DNA from 3 places in the Streptomyces sp. NBC_01498 genome. Region 3 is predicted to be linked to each of the others. Evidence: riboswitches for the same ligand, from Rfam matches in the RefSeq annotation. Region 3 holds a riboswitch; each other region holds the start of a gene.
The links. A riboswitch is a leader RNA that binds a small molecule or an ion and turns the genes downstream of it on or off. The one in region 3 is predicted to bind cobalamin.

Region 1 (3,263 bases), 2.7 Mb from region 3:
CCAGCCGTGCCGCGTGGCGACGTACCCGTTCAGCTGCTCGGCGAAGTACTGGACCATGTCGTTGCGTTCGGGTTCGCCGTGCACCAGGACGTCGAGGCCGGCCTTCTCCTGGAACGAGACGACGTCGCGGATCTCCTCCTTGATCCGGTCCTCGTACGCGGCGGTGCCGATCCGCCCGGCGCGCAGGTCCGCGCGGGCGGTGCGCAGCTCCGTGGTCTGCGGGAAGGACCCGATGGTGGTCGTGGGCAGCGGCGGCAGCCCCAGATGCGCCCGCTGGGCGGCGGTCCGTTCCTCGTACGGCTGCGAACGGCGCGCGTCCGCGTCGGTGACGGCCGCCGCGCGGGCGCGCACGGCCGGGTCGCGGGTCAGGGGGGAGTTCGCGCGAGACGCGAGAGCGGCGCGGTTGGCGGCCAGTTCGGCGGCGATCGCGCCGGTGCCCCCGGCCAGGGCACGGGCCAGGGTGGCGACCTCGGTGCTCTTCTGGCGGGCGAAGGCGAGCCAGCGGGCGATCTCCGGGTCGATGTCCCGCTCTGCGCCCGCGTCGATGGGGACGTGCAGCAGGGAGCAGGACGGGGCGACATCGACGTGGCCGGCGAGGCCCAGCAGCGTGCCGAGGGTGGCGAGGGACTTCGTCAGGTCGTTGATCCAGATGTTGCGGCCGTCGACCACACCGGCGACCAGCCGCTTGCCGGGCACTCCGCCGACCGCCGCGAGACCGTCGAGGTTGGCGGCGGCCGGGCCGGTGAAGTCAAGAGCCAGGCCCTCGACGGGGGATTTGGCGAGCACCGGAAGGGCGTCGCCGAGGCGGTCGAAGTAGGAGGCCACCAGCAGTTTCGGCCGGTCGGTGGCGCCGCCCAGGTCGTGGTAGGCGCGGGCGGCGGCGGCCAGTTCCGCCGGGGTGCGGTCCTGCACGAGGGCGGGCTCGTCGAGCTGTACCCAGTCGGCGCCCGCCGCGCGCAGATCGGCGAGGATCTCCGCGTACACCGGGAGGAGCCGGTCGAGGAGGGTCAGCGGTTCGAAGCCCTCGGCGACGCCGGGGGCGGGCTTGGCCAGCAGCAGGTAGGTGACGGGGCCGAGCAGTACGGGCCGGGCGGTGAGGCCGAGGGCGAGGGCCTCCGTCAGCTCGGCGACCTGCCGGGTGGAGTCGGCGGTGAAGACGGTGTCGGGGCCGAGCTCGGGGACCAGGTAGTGGTAGTTCGTGTCGAACCACTTGGTCATCTCCAGCGGCGCCACGTCACGGGTGCCGCGCGCCATCGCGAAGTAGCCCTCCAGCGCGGCGTCCCGGGTGTCCTTCCCGGTGTCGTCCCCGGCGCCTTCCCGCGTGCCTTCCCGCGCATCTTCCCGCGTGCTTTTCCGCGTGTCGGCCGTGGTCGCCGCGCGGTGCCGTTCCGGGATCGCGCCGACCATCACGCTGGTGTCCAGGACGTGGTCGTAGTACGAGAAGTCGCCGGTCGGCACCTCGTGGACGCCGTCGGCGGTGAGCTGCTCCCAGTTCGCCCTGCGCAGCCCGGCGGCGGTCTCCCGCAGGGTGGCGGCGCTCATGGCGCCCTTCCAGTAGCGCTCGACGGCCTTCTTCAGTTCGCGGCCGGCACCCTGGCGGGGGTAGCCGTACACGGTGGCGCGTGCCGCCGCGGTCGTTGACTCGTCTGTCACGGAACTCTCCTTCGCGAGTGGTCCTCTGCGATCCCGGCGCGACGGGCGACGGATCGGAGACACGAAGGGGTACAGAACCGGACGGGCCCGTTCCGTACGCGTAGGTACGAACGCCCGACCGATATGTACGCCGACCCGCCCACGAGGTCACCGGGATCTCCGCGCGCGATCGGTCGCGCGCGGGCAACGGGCAGGTCTTCGGACTCGCGGGCACGTCCCGTATCGCGTGTCGCGTACGGGGCACCTACTGGCCGTCGCTTCCCAGGTCCGGCCGGACCCAGTGCTCATGACGGCGGTCGTTCCCACTCACCGCTGCGGGGCAGTCCCGGATTCCCACCGGGTTCCCTCTTACGACGTACCCGCCCGGAAGGACGGGGACGAACCAGCTGCGCCAACCAGCCTAGCGGTTGCCCGCCGGCTCCCTCGAACCGTCACGAGACATTCATGGACGGTTCAAACCGCCAGCTTCCTGGTCGAGTTCGTACAGCGCGAGAGTCCGATACCTCCTTGACACCCCTATTGGTCTAAGCCAACATCCGATTGGCCTGTACCAAGTCCCCGAGCGGTTCCCGGCCGGCCGCCGAGCGATGCGCCTTCGGAGGAACCGCATGGAGCCGAGCAGCCGCACGAGCAGCCTGACGAGCGAGGCGACGAGCAGCGTGACCAGCAGTGCGACGACGAGCAGCGCGGCGACGAGCAGCGTGACCAGCAGTGCGACGACGAGCAGCGCGGCGACGAGCAGCGCAACGACCGGCGGCGCGACGAGTAGTCGGTCGAGCGGGCCGACGGGCGGATCGGCGAGCAGCTCGACTACCGGCGGTGGGGGCGGGGGCGGCGGGGCCGGGCCCGTGGGCAATCTCGTGAGCAGTCCCGTGAGCAGTCCCGTGAGCAGTCCCGCGAGCACTCGCCATCGGCAGCTCACGCGTCTCGCGGGGGCCGTGCTCCAGCCCGGATTCGTGGGCACGACCGTGCCCGACTGGGTCCGCCGGGCCATCGCCGACGGCCTCACCTCCGTCGTCCTCTTCGGCCGGAACATCGTCGACCCCGAACAGGTCGCCCGCCTCACCGCCGAACTGCGGGCCGAGAACCGCGACCTCGTCATCGCCATCGACGAGGAAGCCGGCGACGTGACCCGGCTCGAAGCCTGGACGGGCGCCTCCCGGCCGGGCAATCTCGCCCTCGGCGCCGTGGACGACGTGGAGCTGACCGAATCCGTCGCCCGTGACATCGGGCGTGAACTCCACGCCGCCGGGATCTCCCTCAACTACGCGCCCAGCGCCGACGTCAACTCCAACCCCCTCAACCCGGTGATCGGCGCCCGTTCCTTCGGCGCCCGTACGGACGTCGTCGCCCGGCACACCGCCGCCTGGGTGCGCGGGCTCCAGTCGGCGGGCGTCGCCGCCTGCGCCAAGCACTTCCCCGGCCACGGCGACACCTCGGTCGACTCCCACCACGGGCTGCCGCGCGTCTCGGCGAGCGCGGAGGAGATCGCCGCCGTCGCGCTGCCGCCGTTCGTCGCGGCGATGGAGGCGGGCGTACGCGTGGTGATGACCGCGCACCTGCTCGCCTCCGCGTACGACCCCGAACTGCCCGCCACCCTCAGCCCCCGC
Region 2 (3,263 bases), 3.7 Mb from region 3:
CTTGCCCGCGGCCTCGGCGGCGCGGTAGGCGGCGTCGAAGTCGTCGCCCCACAGGTCGACCAGTTCGGGCACGTCCGAGGGGGAGAAGAGCGACCAGTCGCCGTCCGTGTCGACCCGGCGCATGAACTCGTCGGGGATCCAGTGCGCGAGGTTCAGATTGTGCGTACGGCGCGCCTCCTCCCCGGTGTTGTCGCGCAGCTCCAGGAACTCCTCGATGTCCGCGTGCCACGTCTCCAGATAGACGCAGGCCGCCCCCTTGCGCCGGCCGCCCTGGTTGACGGCGGCGACCGAGGAGTCCAGCGTGCGCAGGAACGGCACGATGCCGTTGGAGTGCCCGTTGGTGCCCCGGATCAGCGAACCACGCGCGCGGATACGGGAGTACGAGAGGCCGATGCCGCCCGCGTGCTTCGAGAGGCGGGCCACCTGGTGGTAGCGGTCGTAGATCGAGTCCAGCTCGTCCAGCGGGGAGTCCAGCAGATAGCAGGACGACATCTGGGGATGGCGGGTGCCGGAGTTGAAGAGGGTGGGGGAGGAGGGGAGGTAGTCGAGCCGGCTCATCAGGCCGTACAGCGCGGCGACCTCGTCCACGGCGGCCGGGGAGTCGTCCTTGGCCAGCCCGGAGGCGACACGCAGCATGAAGTACTGCGGCGTCTCGATGACATCGCGGGTGATCGGGTGCCGCAGCAGATAGCGGCTGAACAGCGTGCGCAGGCCGAAGTAGCCGAAGCGGTCGTCGGCGGCGGGGTCGATCAGCGCGTCGAGGCGGGCGGCGTGGCGTGTGACGAACGCGGCCGTACGGTCGGCGATCAGGCCCTCCGCGTGGCCCACGGCGATCGAGGACGAGAACGACACGGCGCCCTGGCCGGCGGCCTCGTCCGCGATGGTGCGGGTGAGGAGACGGGCGGCGAGGCGGGAGTAAGCGGGGTCCTCGGAGATCAGCCCGGCGGCGGCCTCGGTGGCGAGCTGCCGCAGCTCGGCCTCGTCGGAGGCGGCGTTACGACCCCGGAGAGCGGCGGCGGCGACCTTGCCGGGGTCGGTGTCGGGCAGGTCGGCGGTGAGGCCGGTGAGGGTCCGCAGCAGGCCCGTGCCGGGCGCGTCGGCGGTCTCGTGGGCCGCCCCGCCGGACGCAGCGGCGGTGCCCCGTCCCGGCTGGTCCCGTTCCCGCTCTGCCTGGACCCGCTCTTCCTGTCCCCGCTCTTCCTGTCCCCGGTCGGCGATCGCTGAAGCCGGATCGGCTGGCGCGATGGTCACGTGGTGCTCTCCCTCGCTCGGCTCTGGGTCAGGAGAGAAGGGGCACGGCGGCGCGCGCCCGCGTACGCCGTCCCGGATGCGGGCAGCGCGCGGCGCGGCGTCACCGGCCCAACCTCGAGGCCCGGACGTCTCGGCACCCGGCTCGGTCGAACCGGATGCGCCGTCGGCAGGTGCTCGGACTCGCGGGCGCGGCAAAGCGCACCACAGCACACCGTTGCGGGACAGTTCCGGATTTGCACCGGATTCTCCTGCGGCGACAGCAGACTTGAGCATACATGTGGGGCCCGTGGGGAGCGGCACCCCCCACATGTTGTGTCAGAGGTGTTTCGCCTTGCCCGGAAAGAGCCCCTACGGGCCTTGGATTTCCAGGCGGTAGGTGAGCAGCGGCGCGAGCTCCTCGTACGGTGCCCAGTCCCGTTCCGGGGTCCGTACGAAGCCCAGCCGCTCGTAGATCCGGTGGGCGGCCCGCATCTTCTCGTGGGTCGACAGCCGCACCCGTACACACCCCTCGGTGGCCCGCGCGCGCTCCACACAGGCCAGCACCAGCGCCTTGCCGACACCCCGGCCCCGGGCGGCGGACGCCACGGCCAGCATGCGGAACTCGGCCTCGCCCGCCCCGGCCACATTGGCCCACGCGGTCCCGCCGGCGGCGTACGTCACCCCGCCGAGCACTTCCCCGTCCGCCCCGGCGGCCACGAGCACCTCGGCCCCGGCGGCGCGCGCGGCGACGTCCCGCAGGCTCGCCAGATACGGGTCGTCCTCCCCGAAGTCCAGCAGCCCGTCGTCCAGATAGGCCCGCGCGGTGATCTCCCCGAGAAGGCCATGCTCGGCGGCCTCGGCCGCCCGTATCAGAAAGCCGGTCTCCGGCTGTATCACCTGTTTCATGACAGCAGTGTGCGACACGGGACGAGAGGGGCGTTGTCGGAGGTCGCCGCTGTCGTCGGAAGCACCTTGCACGGCTGCATGGTGCGCGGCGATCAACGGCGAAGGGCCGCCGTCCCCTCGTCGGGAGACGGCGGCCCCTCACCGGCTCGCTCAGCAGCAGCGGAACCCTTCCCTCGGGTCCGCCTCCCGGGCGTCCGTGCGGCTCCGTTCGAAGGCGCGCCGGGTCATCGGCTCCGCCGTGGGGTCACAGGCGCGGGTGTGCGCCACGTAGTGGTCGTACGCGGACTCGCCCGTCAGCTCCCGTACGTACCAGCGGACCCGGCCCACCGCGTGGCGTACCTTCGCCGCCGGCGTCATGACGCGCCCGCCCCGCTGGGTGCCTTCGTGCGGGCCTCCGCCGCCGCCAGTTCCGCCTTCTCCTCCGGGGTCGCGAACATGCCCGCCGGCGCGACCAGTTCGGACTTCACGTACGGCGTCTCCGAGAGCTTCACGCTCTCGGGGTGGCGGATCGCCCGGTAGCAGACCCGGCCCGCGTCCGCGATCACGACGATGATCAGGATCGCGAAGAGCGCGCAGAGGACGCCGTCCACCGTGGAGTTGGTGACGACCGTGTGCATGTCGTCCATCGTCTTGGCGGGCGGGATCACCTCGCCGTTCTCGATGCCCGTCAGGTACACGTCGCGCTGGGTGAAGAAGCCGACCTTCGGATCGTCGGAGAAGATTTTCTGCCAGCTCGCGGTGAGCGTGACCGCCGCGTCCCAGGCGAGCGGGACCGCCGTCACCCAGGCCCATTTCAGCCGTCCCGACTTCACCAGCAGCGTCGTACAGACGGCCAGCGCCACCGCCGCCAGCAGCTGGTTCGCGATGCCGAACAGCGGGAAGAGCTGGTTGATGCCGCCCAGCGGGTCGTGCACCCCGACCCAGAGGAAGTAGCCCCACGCGCCGACCACCACGGCGCTGGCGAACCAGACGCCGGGCTTCCAGCTGACCTGGCGCATCGGCTTGTACACGTTGCCGAGCATGTCCTGGAGCATGAAGCGCCCCACCCGCGTGCCCGCGTCCACCGTCGTCAGGATGAACAGCGCCTCGAACATGATCGCGAAGTGGTACCAGAACGCCTTCATCCC
Region 3 (3,263 bases):
GTGTTCGATTTCACGAACGGTTTCCACGACACCGCCAACGCGATGGCGACGACCATCTCGACCGGCGCCCTGAAACCCAAGACCGCGGTGGCGATGTCCGCCGTGCTCAATCTCGTCGGCGCGTTCCTGTCGGTCGAGGTCGCCAAGACCATCTCCGGCGGGCTCATCAACGAACAGGGCATCAGAACCGAAGTGATCTTCGCGGCGCTCGTCGGCGCCATCCTGTGGAATCTGTTCACCTGGCTGCTCGGACTGCCGTCCAGCTCCTCCCACGCTCTCTTCGGCGGTCTCATCGGCGCCACGCTGATGTCCGTCGGCCCCTCGGGTGTCGACGGCGGCGTCGTGGTGACCAAGGTCCTGCTCCCGGCGCTCGCCGCCCCGCTGGTGGCCGGTCTGGCCGCGATGCTCGCCACCCGGCTGACGTACCGCATCGGCCGCGGCACGGACGAGAAGGACACGGCGAAGGGTTACCGGGCCGGCCAGATCGCGTCCGCCGGTCTCGTCTCCCTCGCGCACGGCACCAACGACGCGCAGAAGACGATGGGTGTCATCACCCTGGCCCTGGTCACCGGCGGTGTTCTCGCGCCCGGTTCCAACCCGCCGATGTGGGTCATCGTCTCCGCCGGTGTCGCGATCGCCCTCGGCACCTACCTCGGCGGCTGGCGCATCATCCGCACCATGGGCAAGGGGCTGACGGACCTCCGGCCGCAGCAGGGCTTCGCCGCCCAGACCAGCGCGGCGACCGTCATCCTGGCCTCGTCCCACCTGGGCTTCTCGCTCTCCACCACGCAGTCGTGCTCCGGAGCCGTGATGGGCGCCGGGCTCGGCCGCAAGGGCGGGGTGGTCCGCTGGTCGACCGCGACCCGGATGTTCATCGCCTGGGGGCTGACCCTGCCGGCCGCCGGTCTGGTCGCGGCGGGTGCCGAGTTCCTGACCGGTCAGGGCCCGTGGGGCATCGCGGTCACCGCCGCGCTGCTCGTCGCGCTGTCGGCGGTCATCTGGTTCGCCTCGCGCCGCCAGCCCGTCGACCACACCAATGTCAACGAGACGGACGGGGCCGCCGGGGCGGACGAGCCGATGGGTGTCGTGACCGCCGCCGTCGCGGCCGTCTCCCCGCCGCCCGTGGGCGGTCCGGCGTCGGACCTCCTCGCCGCCACCATTCCGGCACCGGTACCCGCACCGGCGGGTGCGGAGGCCGGGGACCCCGCCGAACCGGCGCGGCCCGCGGCGGTCTGACCCCGGCACCCGCCCGGCACCGGCCGCCGCCCACCGGACCACACCTGCCGGACGACATCCGCTCCGGTACCGACGGCCCGACATCGACGGCCGGACATCGACGGCCCGACGAAGCGAAGGACACTTTCCGTATGAACATCGACTGGGCGGCGCTCGGCTCCGTCTTCGGCGTCAGTCTTGTGACCACCGTCGCGCTGGTGGGCCTGTTCACCCTCGGCATCGTGGGGCTCTCCAAGGGCGCCTCCGCCGCGCGGGGCCCGGCGTCGGCGGCCACCGCCACGGGGTCCGGCTCCGGTTCCGTTTCCGGTTCCGTGACCCTGGCGCGCACCGGCGCGTACGTCTGCTTCGCCCTGTGCCTGGCGGCCGTGTCGTACGGGATCTACGTGATCGTCGCCTGACACGGCGGGCGTACGCGTACGCGGAACGCACACGAGGGAGGGGACGGCCCGTACGGGTCGTCCCCTCCCTCGTCGCTGTTCTCCCCTCTCCCCTTGTTCCCTGGCTGTCCCCTGACTGTCCCCTGACGGGTCGTGCCCTCTCGTGTGGGCCTCAGCACACCGCCCCGTCGCAGGTCACAGCCTGGTTGACGGGGGTTCCCACGCGTGGTGGACTGCCGAGGCCACTACGGCGACAGCGAGAGGAAGCCCGGTGCGAATCCGGCGCGGTCCCGCCACTGTGACGGGAGACAGCCATGTCTCCCGGAGTCAGGAACTCTCGTCGCCGCATCACGTCGAACCGGGGCGCGGACCCTGAGTGAGGACATATCGCCATGCCCGGCCGCGGTTCAACTGTCCTGTCCAGAGCGGTGAGTACGAGACCTCCGCGCGTGTGCCGAGGCGTGTCGGCGGGCTGAGCGATGCGTGCCGAGCACACGGCGGGCCGTCGACGACCGGCCCCGGGAAGCGTTTTCGCGTACGGCGCCGCCGCCGGTCTGCTCGCCGACCGGCTTCTCGGCGATCCCCGGCGCGGCCATCCGGTCGCCGCCTTCGGGCGGGTCGCGGGCGCCGTCGAGCGCCGACTGTGGCACGACCACCGGGGCTGGGGCGCGCTCCACACCGTGGTGTGCGCCGGGGGTACGGCCGGGGTGGCCGCGCTCGTGGCGCGCGGCCTGCGGGGCCGTACCGGCGCGTCCGTGGCCCTGACCGCCGCCGTCACCTGGACCGTGCTGGGCGGTACGTCGCTGGGGCGCGAGGCGCGCGCCGTCGGCGGGGCGCTCGCGGCCGGGGACACCGGGGCCGCGCGGAAGCGGCTGCCGCACCTGTGCGGGCGGGACCCGGAGGCCCTGGACGAGGGGCAGATCGCACGCGCCGTCGTGGAGTCCGTCGCCGAGAACACCTCGGACGCCGTCGTGGGGGCCCTGGTGTGGGGCGCGTTCGGCGGGGTGCCGGGGTTGGCCGCGTTCCGCGCCGTCAACACCCTGGACGCCATGGTGGGGCACCGGTCGCCGCGCCATCTGCGGTTCGGCTGGGCCTCGGCACGGCTGGACGACGTGGCCGGCTGGCCCGGCGCCCGGCTGACGGCGCTGCTGGCGGCCGTGGCGGGCGGGGCGCCCGCGCGGACACTGCGGGTGCTGCGCCGGGACGCGGGCCGCCATCCGAGCCCCAACGCGGGCCCCGTGGAGGCGTCGTTCGCGGGCGCGCTGGGCGTACGGCTCGGCGGCACCCTCGCGTACGGCGGACGGGTCGAGCACCGGCCGGTGCTCAATGGCGGCGGGCGGCCGGTGGAGGTCGCCGACATCGAACGGGCGGTACGGCTGTCGCACCGGGTCGGTGTGCTGGCCCTCGCGGTCTGTGCCGCCGGACGGCTGCTGGCCGGAGCGGCCGGACGCGGCCTCCGCGGCAACCTCCTCAAGAGGAGGGCCCGATGAGCGGGCGGCGCGGCGGTGGGCTGCTCGTCGCGGGCACCACGTCCGACGCCGGGAAGAGCGTCGTCACGGCGGGCATCTGCCGCTGGCTGGTGCGCCGGGGCGTGAAGGTGGCGCCCTTCAAGGGGCAGAACATGTCGCTGAACTCGTTCGTGACGCGCGA

Region 1: another riboswitch for cobalamin. It lies ahead of metE (5-methyltetrahydropteroyltriglutamate--homocysteine S-methyltransferase); the one in region 3 lies ahead of OG875_RS24825 (cobalamin biosynthesis protein).
Region 2: another riboswitch for cobalamin. It lies ahead of OG875_RS08975 (ribonucleoside-diphosphate reductase subunit alpha); the one in region 3 lies ahead of OG875_RS24825 (cobalamin biosynthesis protein).

What each region holds. Positions count from the first base shown of each region.
Region 1 covers NZ_CP109598.1:3,097,387-3,100,649, reverse strand. The annotation lists gene metE (5-methyltetrahydropteroyltriglutamate--homocysteine S-methyltransferase) at 1-1,653, opposite strand, end outside; cobalamin riboswitch at 1,826-2,055, opposite strand; gene OG875_RS13090 (hypothetical protein) at 2,096-2,557, opposite strand; gene OG875_RS13085 (glycoside hydrolase family 3 protein) at 2,592-3,263, shown strand, end outside.
Region 2 covers NZ_CP109598.1:2,172,334-2,175,596, reverse strand. The annotation lists gene OG875_RS08975 (ribonucleoside-diphosphate reductase subunit alpha) at 1-1,251, opposite strand, end outside; adenosylcobalamin-variant (AdoCbl-variant) riboswitch at 1,412-1,511, opposite strand; gene OG875_RS08970 (GNAT family N-acetyltransferase) at 1,600-2,136, opposite strand; gene OG875_RS08965 (YbdD/YjiX family protein) at 2,287-2,493, opposite strand; gene OG875_RS08960 (carbon starvation CstA family protein) at 2,490-3,263, opposite strand, start outside.
Region 3 covers NZ_CP109598.1:5,831,394-5,834,656, reverse strand. The annotation lists gene OG875_RS24835 (inorganic phosphate transporter) at 1-1,236, shown strand, start outside; gene OG875_RS24830 (hypothetical protein) at 1,368-1,634, shown strand; adenosylcobalamin (AdoCbl) riboswitch at 1,864-1,960, shown strand; gene OG875_RS24825 (cobalamin biosynthesis protein) at 2,093-3,103, shown strand; gene OG875_RS24820 (cobyric acid synthase) at 3,100-3,263, shown strand, end outside.